3 regions of the Tersicoccus mangrovi genome follow, and region 1 is predicted to be linked to each of the others. Evidence: riboswitches for the same ligand, from Rfam matches in the RefSeq annotation. Region 1 holds a riboswitch; each other region holds the start of a gene.
What was found. A riboswitch is a leader RNA that binds a small molecule or an ion and turns the genes downstream of it on or off. The one in region 1 is predicted to bind S-adenosylmethionine.
Positions count from the first base shown of each region.

Region 2: it holds a riboswitch for S-adenosylmethionine, as region 1 does, so the genes downstream of both, sfnG (dimethylsulfone monooxygenase SfnG) here and V6N00_RS12175 (MFS transporter) in region 1, are expected to answer to the same signal.
Region 3: it holds a riboswitch for S-adenosylmethionine, as region 1 does, so the genes downstream of both, V6N00_RS15590 (acyl-CoA dehydrogenase family protein) here and V6N00_RS12175 (MFS transporter) in region 1, are expected to answer to the same signal.

Region 1 covers NZ_JBAJMW010000005.1:355,538-359,780, forward strand. Annotated here, with positions in the region: gene V6N00_RS12170 (LLM class flavin-dependent oxidoreductase) at 1-581, opposite strand, end outside; gene V6N00_RS12175 (MFS transporter) at 574-1,980, opposite strand; SAM riboswitch class IV at 2,017-2,133, opposite strand; gene V6N00_RS12180 (SDR family oxidoreductase) at 2,325-3,017, shown strand; gene V6N00_RS12185 (LGFP repeat-containing protein) at 3,166-4,243, opposite strand, start outside.
Region 2 covers NZ_JBAJMW010000003.1:186,781-191,023, forward strand. Annotated here, with positions in the region: gene V6N00_RS06940 (ABC transporter ATP-binding protein) at 1-677, opposite strand, end outside; SAM riboswitch class I at 687-779, opposite strand; gene V6N00_RS06945 (CoA-binding protein) at 913-1,338, shown strand; SAM riboswitch class I at 1,436-1,537, shown strand; gene sfnG (dimethylsulfone monooxygenase SfnG) at 1,635-2,807, shown strand; gene V6N00_RS06955 (O-acetylhomoserine aminocarboxypropyltransferase/cysteine synthase family protein) at 2,811-4,202, shown strand; gene V6N00_RS06960 (CoA-binding protein) at 4,199-4,243, shown strand, end outside.
Region 3 covers NZ_JBAJMW010000009.1:61,604-65,846, forward strand. Annotated here, with positions in the region: gene V6N00_RS15590 (acyl-CoA dehydrogenase family protein) at 51-1,328, opposite strand; SAM riboswitch class IV at 1,387-1,496, opposite strand; gene V6N00_RS15595 (Rv2578c family radical SAM protein) at 1,646-2,803, shown strand; gene V6N00_RS15600 (NUDIX domain-containing protein) at 3,448-3,924, opposite strand; gene V6N00_RS15605 (MFS transporter) at 3,958-4,243, shown strand, end outside.

The DNA of each region.
Region 1 (4,243 bases):
GTCCCCTCCCAGAGTCTGTAGAGCACGTCGAGGTACTCCTCGGCCCGCTCGTACCGGGCGTCGTGACCGAGCTGCTGCGTGAGCCCCAGGTTCCGGGCCGCCGAGTCCTGGTAGGAGGTGACGATGTTCCACGCGAGACGGCCGCGGGTCACGTGGTCCAGGGTGCTCAGGCGCCGGGCCAGCAGATAGGGGTGTTCGTAGCCGGTCGACGCGGTGACGCCGAAACCGAGCCGCGTCGTGGCCTGCGCGAGCGCGGGCACCAGCACGGTCGGGTCCAGCAGCGGGTACTGCACGCCCCCGCGGACGGCCTCGTCGGCGCTGCCGCGGTAGACGTCGTACTGGCCGAGCACGTCGGCGAAGAACAGGTTGTGGAAGCCGCCCTGCTCGAGGGTCTGGGCCAGCTGCACCCAGTAGCCGATGTCGGTGTACTCGCTGCTGCGGTCCTCGGGGTGGCGCCACAGTCCCGGGCTCTGGTGCACCGGGGTGGGCATGTCGAAGGCGCTCAGCAGCAGGGGCCGCGTCTCGTTCGCTCGGTTCTCGTTCGGTCGGTTCTCGTTCGGTCGGGTCGAGCTGTCAGGCACGGGTGAATCCCTTCGTCTGTGAGGCCGCCGCCGCGCCGACACCGGCGGGAACCGGGTCGGAGCCGGTGACGGCGGCATCGGTCGGGGCGTCGGCGTCGAGCTCCAGCCCGGCGCGACGGGCGTCGCCCACCGGGTCGGCGGCGGCCGCCGCGGAGATCACGCTGGCGACGGCGAGCACGCTGATGTACGCGCAGATCAGCCACGGTGCGTTGCCGCCGAGGGCGAGCAGGCCGGCGGCGATGAACGGCGTGAGGCCGCCGGAGAGGATAGTGCCGATCTGGTAGCCGAGACTGACGCCGCTGTAGCGCACGTGCACCGGGAACTGCTCGGCGAACCACGCGGCCTGCGGGCCGTAGATGGCGTCGTGGATGCCGTTCATGGCCAGGATGTAGACCAGCGGCAGGAGGGCGAGCGGCCCGCTGTCGAGGAACACGAAGTACGGCCACACCAGCACCCCGCCCAGGGCGGCCGAGATGAGGCTGATGCGCCGTCGTCCCCAGCGATCGGACAGGCCGCCCCAGAACGGCCCCGAGATCAGGCCGAGCGCGGAGCAGATCAGCACCGCGGCCAGCACGCTGCCTGCGTCGCCGCGCTTCGCGGTCACGTAGGTGAGGGTGTAGACGGTCAGGATCGAGTAGATGGCCGGCTGGACGAGGCGCTGCCCGATCGCGACGAGCACGCCGCGCCAGTGGTGGCGCAGCACCTCGCGGACCGGGGCGGCCGCGGTAGTCCCGGCCTCCCGCACCTCGGTGAACTCGCGGGCGTCCTTGACGCCGAGCCGGATCCACAGGCCGACGGCGACGAGCAGGGCGCTGGCCAGGAACGGCAGCCGCCATCCCCAAGCGAGGAACGCCTGCTCCCCCAGCGCGGCGCGGCTGCCGGCGAACGCGGACGTCGCCAGCAGCATCCCCGCGGCCGAGCCGATCTGGGTGAAGCTGCCGAAGAAGCCCCGGTGCTGGGCGGGGGCGTGCTCGACGGAGAGCAGCGCGGACCCTCCCCATTCGGCGCCGGCCGACAGGCCCTGCGCCAGGCGCAGCACGATGACGGCGACGACGGTGAACCAGCCGCCGACCGCGAAGGTGGGCAGCAGCCCGATGCCGGTGGTCGCGACGCCCATCGTGAGCAGCGAGATGACGAGCAGCGACTTGCGGCCGATCCGGTCGCCGAGGTGCCCGGCGATGATGCCGCCGATCGGCCGGAAGAAGAAGGCGATCGCGAAGGTCGCAAAGGAGGCGAGGATCCCGCCCAGTGCCGAGCCGTGCGGGAAGAACTGGGTGGAGAAGATCAGGGCCGCGGCCGTGCCGTAGAGATAGAAGTCGTACCACTCGATGGTGGTGCCGACGAAGGCCGATCCGAGGATGCGCTTGCGGGTGAGCGCGCTCCTGCTGGCGTCGAGCATGGGTTCCCCCTTGGGAATCCGGGCGTGCCCTTCAGGCCGCCATCCTTGCCCACGGCGTTGGCACGCGGGCCGAATCGTCACCTGGGGCACCCCACGACAGCGGCGAGGGTTGCCGTCCAGCCGGCCAGGGCCGCATGGCTGGAACTCATGATTCTTCGTCGGCCACGCTAACGGCCGACGGCGAGGATGCGCGACCACCCGGCCGTCACGTTTCGTCATCCGCGCGTCCTGACCGACGTGGTAGCGGAGCCGACCGCCGGCCCACCGTACGATCGACGGCGAGAAGATCAGCAGGCTGACAGCGCCCACGCGCGACAGTGGGACGCCCACCGCAAGGGAGAAGCATGGAACTGACGGGCAACACCGTCCTCGTCACCGGCGGCGGCACCGGCATCGGCCGGACCCTGGCCGAGGAGCTGTGGCGACGCGGCAACACCGTCATCATCGCGGGCCGCCGGGCGGCCGTGCTGGACGAGGTCACGGCGGCGAACCCCGGCATGGAGAGCGTCGAGCTGGATGTCGCCGACCCGGCGAGCATCACCGCCGTCGCCACCGACCTGCTCGCCCGGCACCCGGACCTGAACGTGCTGGTCAACAACGCGGGCATCATGGTCGGCGACGACCCCGCGGCCCCGGTGGACGACGAGGACCTCACCCGCGTCGTGGGGACGAACCTGCTCGGCCCCGTCCGGATGATCTCCGCGTTCATCGACCATCTGAAGGCCACCCCGCACTCGGCGATCCTCAACGTGACGTCGATGCTCGGCTATGCGCCCCTGGCGTCGTCCTCGCTGTACTCGGCGACGAAGGCCGCGATGCACTCGTACACCTTGTCGCTGCGGTACCGGCTGGCCGGCGAGGCGCCCGAGATCATCGAGGTCGCCCCGCCCTACACCCGGACCGCGCTGATGCCGGTCAACCTGACCGATGCGCGGGCGATGCCTCTGGAGGACTTCCTCGCCGAGACGATGGCGGCGCTCGAGGCGGGCGAGGTCGAGGCGTACACACGGATCGGGCGCGAACGGCGCGACGCGTAGCGCACCGACGACATCGCCGCCACCGCCCGGCTCAACGACGCCCTGACGCACGCACCCGCGAACGACCACTGACACCCCTGACGACGACGGCCCGCCCCCGAGTGACCGGGAGCGGGCCGTCGTCGTGCGTGGTGCGTGGTGTGCGGAATCAGTACCCCACGCGGACGCCGGTCGCCGAGGACCAGGTGATTCGTCCGCCCTGGTAGTCCTGCTGGACCTGCCCCGCGGCGTTGACGTACTCGTCGGTCAGCGGGTAGCCGAGCCGCCCGTCCTGCGAGCCCTGCTTCGCCCAGGCGCCGCGGATGGCGCCCTGGACGATGTGCGCGCCGCTCGCGGAGGACCACAGGATCGTCGCGCCCTGGTAGATCTGGTAGACGCCGCCGTTGCGCAACCCGCGGACCTCATCCGTCGTCGGGTAGCCCAGCCGGCCGTTCTGGTAGTTCTGCCGGCCCCACGCGCCGCGGATCGCGCCCTCGGAGATCCGGGCGCCGGTGGCCGAGGACCACACGATGGTCGCCCCCTGGTACGTCTGGTAGACGCCCCCGGCGGCCTGCCCGGAGACCTCGTCGGTCGTCGGGTACCCGAGCCGGCCCTTCTCGAAGCCCTGCCGTCCCCACGCCCCACGGACCGCGCCCTTGGACACCATCGCGCCGGTGGCCGGCGAGTAGACGATCACGCCGCGCTGGTAGGACTGGTAGGCGCCGTCGTCCACGAGACCGCTGACGGGGGCGGCGAGGGCCGTGCCGAGCGCGTTGCGGGTCGCCGCCGCGCTGAGGAGGGAGGCCACCGAGAGGCCCCCGTCGGCGTCGACGGTCACGGTGGCCGACGTCGCGGTGATCGCCTCGATCTTCACGGTCGTGCCGGCGTGGGTCGTGAACGTCTGGCCGGCCTGCCAGGCCTGGTTGGTGGCGTAGTACCCGGAGAACGGGTGCGTGTCGGGCATGAGGATCAGCGAGCTCGACGCCGTCCGGCCGCCGAGCTGGACGATCTTGACGCCCTTGTTGCCGCCGACCGCGGTGTTGACGTCGTACCCGACGGGCAGCCGCAGTTCGAGGTAGTAGACCTCGCCGCTGCGGGGGTCGGTGAACTTGACCGCGCGGTTCGCCGCGGTGCCCTCCCACGCCGTCAGCGTGTAGGTCTTGCGCCCGACGGCGACGCCGGCGTCGAGGATCTCGTCACCGCGGCCGAATCCGCCGTAGTCCCAGAAGCTGGAGCTGATCGTGGGC
Region 2 (4,243 bases), on a different contig from region 1:
GCGAGCTGGAGCGCCTCGTCGACGTCGTGGGTGACGAGCAGGATGGTCGCCGGGGAGGCGTCGTGCACGGAGAGCAGGAGGTCCTGCATCTTCAGGCGGGTGAGGGCGTCGAGGGCGCCGAACGGCTCGTCGAGCAGGAGCACCTGCGGGTCGCGTGCCAGCGCTCGGGCGAGGGAGGCGCGCTGCGCCATGCCGCCGGAGACGGCCCGCGGGCGGTGACCGGCGAATCCGGACAGGCCCACGAGGGCCAGCAGCTCGTCGATGCGGGCGTCCTGCGCAGCGGTCCGGCGGCGGCCGGTGCGGGGCAGCCCGAGCGCGACGTTCTCCCGCAGCGTGCGCCACGGCAGCAGGCGCGGTTCCTGGAAGGCGACCGCGCAGCGCGGGTCCCAGGGGCGCACCGGGGCGTCGCCGATGACGACGGACCCGGCACTCGGGGCGTCCAGCCCGGCGGCGAGGCGCAGCAGGGTCGACTTGCCGCAGCCGCTCGGGCCGAGCACCGCGATCACCTCACCGGGCGCCACCTCCAGGTGGACACCGGCGAGGACGTCGTGCGGGCCGAAGCTGCGGCCGACCCCGTCGAAGGTGATGCCGGCGTCCCCGTCGCTCCAGAAGTGCGGGGAGTCCGCCGGGTCGGCCACCCCGGAGGCGGCATGGCGCGCGGGCGAGAACAGAGACACGTGAGATCAACTCCATCGATCCTGGCGGTAGCACCCTTCCGACGGATCGGTGGGTTGCTGCGGCGTCGACGAGCCAGATCTCTCGGCCGCTCGGGATGGTATGCCGCCACTGTAACGGCACGACGGGGCCGTCCGGCAAGTCGGTCGGCGGCGGGACCGCCACGGCGCGTCACACTCGACCCCCACCGCCGACTCGATCGACGAGCCGGCGGGAACAGGGGCGGAGAATGAAGCCATGAGCCACCGGAACGACCCCGAGACGATCCGCCGCCTGCTCACGACGCCCGGGCGCTGGGCCGTCGTCGGCCTGAGCGAGAACCCACGCCGGGTGGCGCCCCGCATCGCGGCGATGCTGCGGGACCACCTCGGCATGCGCATCCTGCCGGTCAACCCGCGCGGGGAGGCGGCCCTGGGGGAACCGGGACACCGCACGCTGGCCGACGCCGTGCAGGCCGGCGGTCCCGTCGACGTCGTCGACTGCTTCGTCAACTCGACGAAGGTCGGTGCCGTGGTGGATCAGGCCATCGCCGTCGGCGCGGGCGCCGTGTGGCTGCAGCTCGGCGTGGTCGACGAGGACGCCGCCGCCCGGGCCGCCGCGGCCGGGCTCGACGTCGTGATGGACACCTGCCCCGCGATCGAGGCGCCCCGCTTCGGCCTGTAGACGAAGCCCGAGGTCGCTCCCGCGAGTTCACGCCGGGACGTGACGCCGCATGGCGGACACGGGTTGATCCGCCCGACGACGGCGGAGCACAATGGCAGCACCATCCCGAGCGGCCGAGAGATCTGGATCGATGACGCCGCAGCAACCGTGGTCGAAGAAACCGCTGACCACACGGTGCTACCGCCAGAAGCGATGGAAGAGAGCGCACAGCAATCTTTGAGCATCGGCCAGGGCCGTCCCCTGTCCGGCTGCGCATTGCCGGGACCCGCGAGCGGTACGTCAGTGAAGGAAGCCCGATGAGCAGCATCGACGAGCGAGTCAATCTCGCCGAGCCCCTCAAGTTCGCGTACTGGGTGCCGAACGTCTCCGGCGGCCTCGTCGTCTCCACGATCGAGCAGCGCACGAGCTGGGACTTCGACTACAACAAGAAGCTGGCCCGGATCGCCGAGGACGCCGGCTTCGAGTACGCCCTCTCGCAGACCCGGTACGCCGCCAGCTACGGCGCGGACAAGCAGCACGAGGCGACGTCGTTCTCCCTCGCCCTGCTCGCCGCGACCGAGAAGCTCAAGGTGATCGCCGCCGTGCACCCGGGCATGTGGCACCCCGGCGTGCTGGCGAAGTACATCATCACCGCCGACCACATCTCGAACGGCCGGGCCGCCGTGAACATCGTCTCCGGCTGGCTGCGTGCCGAGTTCGACGGGTTCGGGCTGCCCTGGCTCGAGCACGACGAGCGGTACGCCCGCACCGAGGAGTTCATCTCGATCCTGCGGGGGCTGTGGACCGAGCAGGACTTCTCGTTCCACGGGACGTACTACGACATCTCCGACTTCACGCTCTCCCCCGCCCCGGTCGACGTGCCCGGCCGCGCCCACCCGGACGTCTTCTTCGGCGGCAACTCGACCGCCGCGCGGATCGCCGCGGGCCACGTCGCCGACTGGTACTTCTCCAACGGCAAGGACTTCGACGGGTTCGACGAGCAGTTCAACGACGTGCACGCCTCGGCCGCCGCGATCGGCCGGACGGCCCCACGCTTCGGGCTCAACGGGTTCGTCATCGCCCGGGACAGCGAGAAGGAGGCCCGGGACACGCTGCGGGAGATCGTCGAGAAGGCGCACCGGCCCGCCGTCGAGGGCTTCCACGACGCCGTCCAGGAGGCCGGCCCGGCCACCAAGGACGGCAAGGGCATGTGGGCGGACTCCTCGTTCGAGGACCTCGTCCAGTACAACGACGGATTCCGCACCCAGCTGATCGGCACTCCCGAGCAGATCGCGGAGCGCATCGTCGCCTACAAGCAGCACGGCGTGAACCTGCTGCTGACCTGCTACCTGCACTTCCAGGAGGAGGTCGCCGCGTTCGGCCGGGACATCCTGCCGATCGTGCGTGAACTCGAGGCCGACCTGGCCCGCAAGCACGGCGTCGAGCTCGGGGACCCCGAGCTGACCGCCACGACGACAGGAGGACGCTGACCCATGGCCGACCACCGTTTCGGATTCCGCACCCGCGCGCTGCACGCGGGTGGCACCCCCGACGCCGAACAGGGCGCCCGGGCAGTCCCCATCTACCAGACGACGTCGTTCGTGTTCAAGGACACCGCCGACGCCGCCAACCTCTTCGCGCTGCAGAAGTACGGCAACATCTACTCGCGGATCGGCAACCCGACGGTCGCCGCGTTCGAGGAGCGGATCGCGTCCCTGGAAGGCGGCATCGGCGCCGTCGCCACGTCCTCGGGCATGGCCGCCGAGTTCATCACGTTCGCGGCGCTGACCGGGGCGGGCGACCACATCGTCGCGTCCTCCCAGCTCTACGGCGGCACGGTCACGCAGCTCGACGTGACGCTGCGCCGCTTCGGGGTCGAGACGACGTTCGTCTCCGGCACCGACCCGGCCGACTACGCCGCCGCGATCCGGCCCGAGACCAGGGCCGTCTACACCGAGGTCGTCGCCAACCCGTCCGGCGAGGTCGCGGACCTGGCCGGACTCGCCGCGGTGGCCCACCAGGCCGGCGTGCCGTTCGTCGTCGACGCGACCCTGTCCACCCCGTACCTGATCCGCCCGCTCGAGCACGGCGCCGATATCGTCATCCACTCGGCGACCAAGTTCCTCGGCGGCCACGGCACGACCCTCGGCGGCGTCGTCGTCGAGTCGGGCCGGTTCGACTGGGGCAACGGGAAGTTCCCGGTCATGACGGAGCCGGTCCCCTCCTACGGCAACGTCTCGTGGTGGGGCAACTTCGGCGAATACGGCTTCCTGACCAAGCTGCGCTCCGAGCAGCTGCGCGACATCGGCCCGTCCCTGTCCGCGCAGTCCGCGTTCCAGCTGCTGCAGGGCGTCGAGACGCTGCCCCAGCGCATGGACGCGCACTTGGCGAACGCCCGAGCGGTCGCCGAGTGGCTGGATGCCGACGAGCGGGTCTCCTACGTCAACTGGGCCGGCCTCCCGTCCCACCCGCACCACGAGCGGGCCGAGCGCTACCTCCCGCTCGGCCCCGGCTCGGTGTTCAGCTTCGGCGTCCGCGGTGGCCGGGCGACCGGTGAGCGGTTCATCGAGGCGCTGCAGCTGGCCAGCCACCTGGCCAACGTCGGCGACTCCCGCACGCTCGTGCTGCACCCGGGCTCGACGACCCACCGGCAGCTGACCGCGGAGCAGCTCGCCGCGGGCGGTGTCAACGAGGACCTGATCCGCATCTCGGTGGGCCTCGAGGACGTCGAGGACATCCTGTGGGATCTCGACCAGGCGCTCACCGCGGCCCAGCAGGTCGCGGAGGAGTCCGGCGAGCTGGAGGAGAACGACGACACGTTCGTCACGCCGGAGGCCGGCGCGGCCGACGACGAGGCGTCACGCGAGATCGGAGCACGCGCATGAGCACCACGACCAGCTCGAACACCAGCGGAACCGAACAGCAG
Region 3 (4,243 bases), on a different contig from region 1:
TCTCCTGGGGTCGGCAGGCGGTCTGGCGGGCGGTCGGGGCGGGCACGGGTTCAGCCGACGACGGTGGGCTGCCGGTCACGGGCGGCCCGGCGATCGGCGTCGGCCTCGCCGATGGTCCAGATCAGGGGCGGCTCGGTCCCGTTGACCTCCCGGTCGCCGACGATCCGCGCCTTGTAGATGAACGGGTTGTGGGTGGCGACGGTGCGGGCGTTGCGCCAGTGCCGGTCCAGCGCACGGGACTGGCTGGTCGAGGACGCGCCGAGCGCGTCGAACAGGGCTCCGGCGGCCTCGGGCACGAGCCGGCTGAGCACGATCTGCGCCTGACCCGTCTCCAGTTCGGTGGCGACCACCGCCTCCCGCTCCCGCGCTCCCCCGGTCGCCGCGAACGCGGCCTGGAGGCTGTGGGCCGCCCGCAGTGTCGTCGCCTCGGCGGCATACGCCTGGGCGCTGATCTCGCCGACGACGGCGAGGATCTGGGCGTCGTCCCGGACGAGGTCGGCGTTGCCGTGGCCGAAGACCCGGGTGCGGCGGCGCACCTGCTCGGCGGCGTCGACGACGACGGCCCGGCCGATCCCGGCCAGGGCGACGAGCAGCAGGTGCTGGTAGAGAGCCGTCTGATAAGGGAAGCGGTCGGCGAACGGGGAGACATTCGCGGGGTCGACGGCGGCGGCGGTGAACTCGGTGGTGCCGCTGCCGGTGAGCCGCTGCCCGAAGCCGTCCCAGTCGTCGTCGGTGCGCACGCCCGGCGTCGTCGTCGCGATCACGACCGAGACGTCGGTGCCGTCCGGGCGCCTGGCGGTAACGTCGATCCAGTCGGCGAAAATCGTGCCGGTCGTGTAGTACTTCCGGCCTGTCAGCGTCGGTCCGCTGGGAGTGTCCTCGAGGATCGTGGCCGTGCCGCCGGCGCCGGGCTCGGTCCAGGCATTGCCCGCGAGCTGCCCGGCGGCGAACCGCTCGAGCCAGACGCCGCGGTCCTCCCCGCGGCGGCGCCGGACCAGGTTCTCCTCGACGAGGGCGATGTGGGCACGCAGCGCCTGCGGGAGGTTGCTGTCCGCGGCGGCGAGCTCGATCAGCAGCGTCGTGAGCTCGGGCCAGGTCAGCCCGTCGCCGCCGAGCTCGACGGGAATCCGGACGGCGCCGAAGCCGGCGTCCTTGAGCCAGCCGATCTGCTCGGTGGGCAGTGTGCGGTTCCGTTCGCGGTCGAGCGCCCCGGCGGCGATGCGAGCGAAGATCGGCCGGTAGCGGGCAGCAGCCGTGGCGAAGGCGCTGCCGGTGGTGCCGGTGCCGGAGGCCGTCTCGGTGCTCTCGGTGATGGACGTTTCGGTCATGCGGGTCTCCCTCGTCGGGGCGCCCGGGAGCGGCGTACGCGGGTCGCACCCACCGCCGGGGCCGTGCTTGCCGCGCAGGGTGCACGACCGGATCCTCATCTGGGGCACCCCACCACGGGAGAGGGTTGCCGCCCGACCAGCCAGAGCTTCGCGTCGGGACTCGTGATCTCGCTCCCCCATCGTGGCGGACCGCGGGCGGCGCGCGGAACTGCTGTGACGGCGTGTGAAGGGCGGCGGGCACAAGCCACAGGCTGTGACCGCCGGGCATGCGCGTGGACTGCTTGATCAATCGTTCGAACGTGTGTTCGAATGAGCCCATGCGTTGGGAAGGTCAGACGATCGCGGCGGAGACGGCCGCCGCGTCCCCCGAGATCGAGGGGCAGATTCCCGGAGTGCGCCCCACGCCGGCCCTGCTTCCGCTCGCCGGCCTGCAACGATCGGTCCGCACGCCCGAGTTCGCCGGCATCACCTTCCACGAGGTGCACGCGAAGAGCCTGCTCAACCACGTCCCGGCGACGTCGGCCATGCCCTTCGCCTGGACCATCAACCCGTACCGCGGCTGCTCGCACGCCTGCGTGTACTGCTTCGCCCGCAAGACGCACACCTATCTCGACCTCGACGCGGGCCCGGACTTCGACAGCCAGCTCGTCGTGAAGGTCAATGCCGTCGAGGTGCTGCACGCGGAGGTGCGACGCCGGTCCTGGGCGCGCCCCCACGTCGCCCTCGGGACCAACACGGACCCGTACCAGCGGGCCGAGGGACGGTACCGGCTGATGCCCGGGATCATCGGCGAGCTCGCCGGCTCCGGCACCCCGTTCTCGATCCTGACCAAGGGCACCCTGCTGGCGCGGGACCTGCCGTTGCTGACCGCGGCGGCGAAGGACGTGCCGGTCGGGGTCGGCATCTCGCTGGCGATGGTCGACCCGCAGCTGCAACGGCGCGTCGAACCGGGCACCCCGACCCCGGCGGCCCGGCTCGACCTGATCCGGCGGCTGGCGGACGCCGGGATGCCGTGCGGGGTGATGGCGATGCCGATCCTGCCGTGGTTGACCGACACCGATGAGGCGCTCGACGGCCTGTTCGGCGCGCTCGCCGCGGCGGGGGCGAGCGGGGTGACCGCCGGGGCACTGCACCTGCGGCCGGGTGCCCGCGAGTGGTGGTTCACCTGGCTCGCCGCCGAACACCCGCAGCTGGTCGGCCGGTACCGCCGGCTCTACGGGGGCGGCACGTACGCGACCAAGGAGTACACCACCTGGCTGGCCGGCCGGCTCCGCTACTTCCGGCGCCGGCACGGCCTGGGCTCGTCGGCCCGGTTCTTCCGGGACGAGCCCGAGTCGGCGGCCATCGCCGGTGCCCGCGACGACCGCCGACTCCTCGACTACGGACCCCACGAGCTGGCTCGGCACGACGCTGTCCCGCCCTCGATGCCGACGACATCCTCGGCAGCGGAGCCCGAGCAGCCGGCACTGTTCTAGCGTCCTCGGCTTCCGTGTCTCGCCGGACAACGGGAAGCGCTGTCTCCGCCTTGGCGTCAATCGGCGGTTCCCCGGGAACGGCGGCTCCCGATCGGTGAGCCCGCGGTTCCCGCCCGGAAGCGCGGCCTTCCATCGCTGAGTCAGCCGGTTCCCGCCCGATGACACGCCCCTCCATCGCTGAGTTAGCGGTCACCGCCCGAAAGCAGGGCTCAATGAGCACCCCTTTCGGGCGTGAGCCGCTAACTCACGGATGGACCGCCCAGCAGAGCCGCGCTCGCCGCTACGCCGCGGCACCACCGACCCCGTCTTCGCTGAGTCAGCCGGTTCCGCCCGACAGTGCGGCCTTCCATCGCTGAGTTAGCGGTCACTGCTCGAAAGCACGCTCCTCCATCGCTGAATTAGCGGTTACCGCCCGAAGGCAGGGCTCAATGAGCACCCCATTCGGGCGTGAGCCGCTAACTCACGGATGGACCGCCCAGCGGAGCCGCGCTCGCCGCGACGCCGCGGCACCACCGACCCCGTCTTCGCTGAGTTAGCGGTCACCGCCCGAAAGCGGGGCTCTTTGAGCACCGCTTTCGGGCGTGAGTCGCTGACTCACGGGTGGAGACACGGACGGCCGGCAGAGCCGAAGTGCGGCAACTCCACTACCGGGCGGTACGCAGGGCGGCCAGCCGTTCGAGCAGCGACTCGACGATCGGCAGGTCCGCGGGGATCCAGGGCAGGGCGGTGACGGCGGCGGGGTCGTCCAGGTCCACCCAGCGCAGCTCGTCGTGGTCCTGAAGGGCGGCCGGCTCGTCCGACGTCGTGGCGATCCAGACCCGCATCACGGCGGTGCCGGACAGCGGCCACCCCTCGGGCGAGGGCCCGGGCAGCTCCTCGTGCAGGACGGCAGCGACGCCGAGCTCCTCGTCGAGTTCGCGGACGAGGGCGTCCGGCCCGCTCTCCCCCGGTTCGACCTTGCCGCCGGGGAACTCCCACTGCCCCGCGAGCGCCGCGGGAGCACTGCGCCGGGCCGCCAGCAGCCGCCGTGGACGCCGGACGTCGTCGACCAGGGCCGCCCCGACCACCCGGACCCGGTGAGGTCCCTCACGATCGGCGGTATCCGGGCCCGTTTCGGTCATGCCGCCAGTGTAGGTCGCCCTAAAATTGTTCCGGTGACCCCGCCAGCTCAGCAGGACGCCGCCCAGGCCTCCGCGATCACCGCTTCCGCCCGCCCCCGCACCGGTTCGCACCCCCTGGTGCGCGCCGTCGACGCGCGGGTGCTGCGCAACGCGATCATCGTCCTGGCCGTCGGCGGCTTCGGCATCGGCGTCACCGAGTTCTCGATGATGGGGCTGCTGCAGAACGTGGCCGACGACATGGCCGTGAGCATCTCCGAGGCCGGCCACGTCATCTCCGCGTACGCCCTCGGCGTCGTCGTCGGCGCCCCCGTCCTCGCGA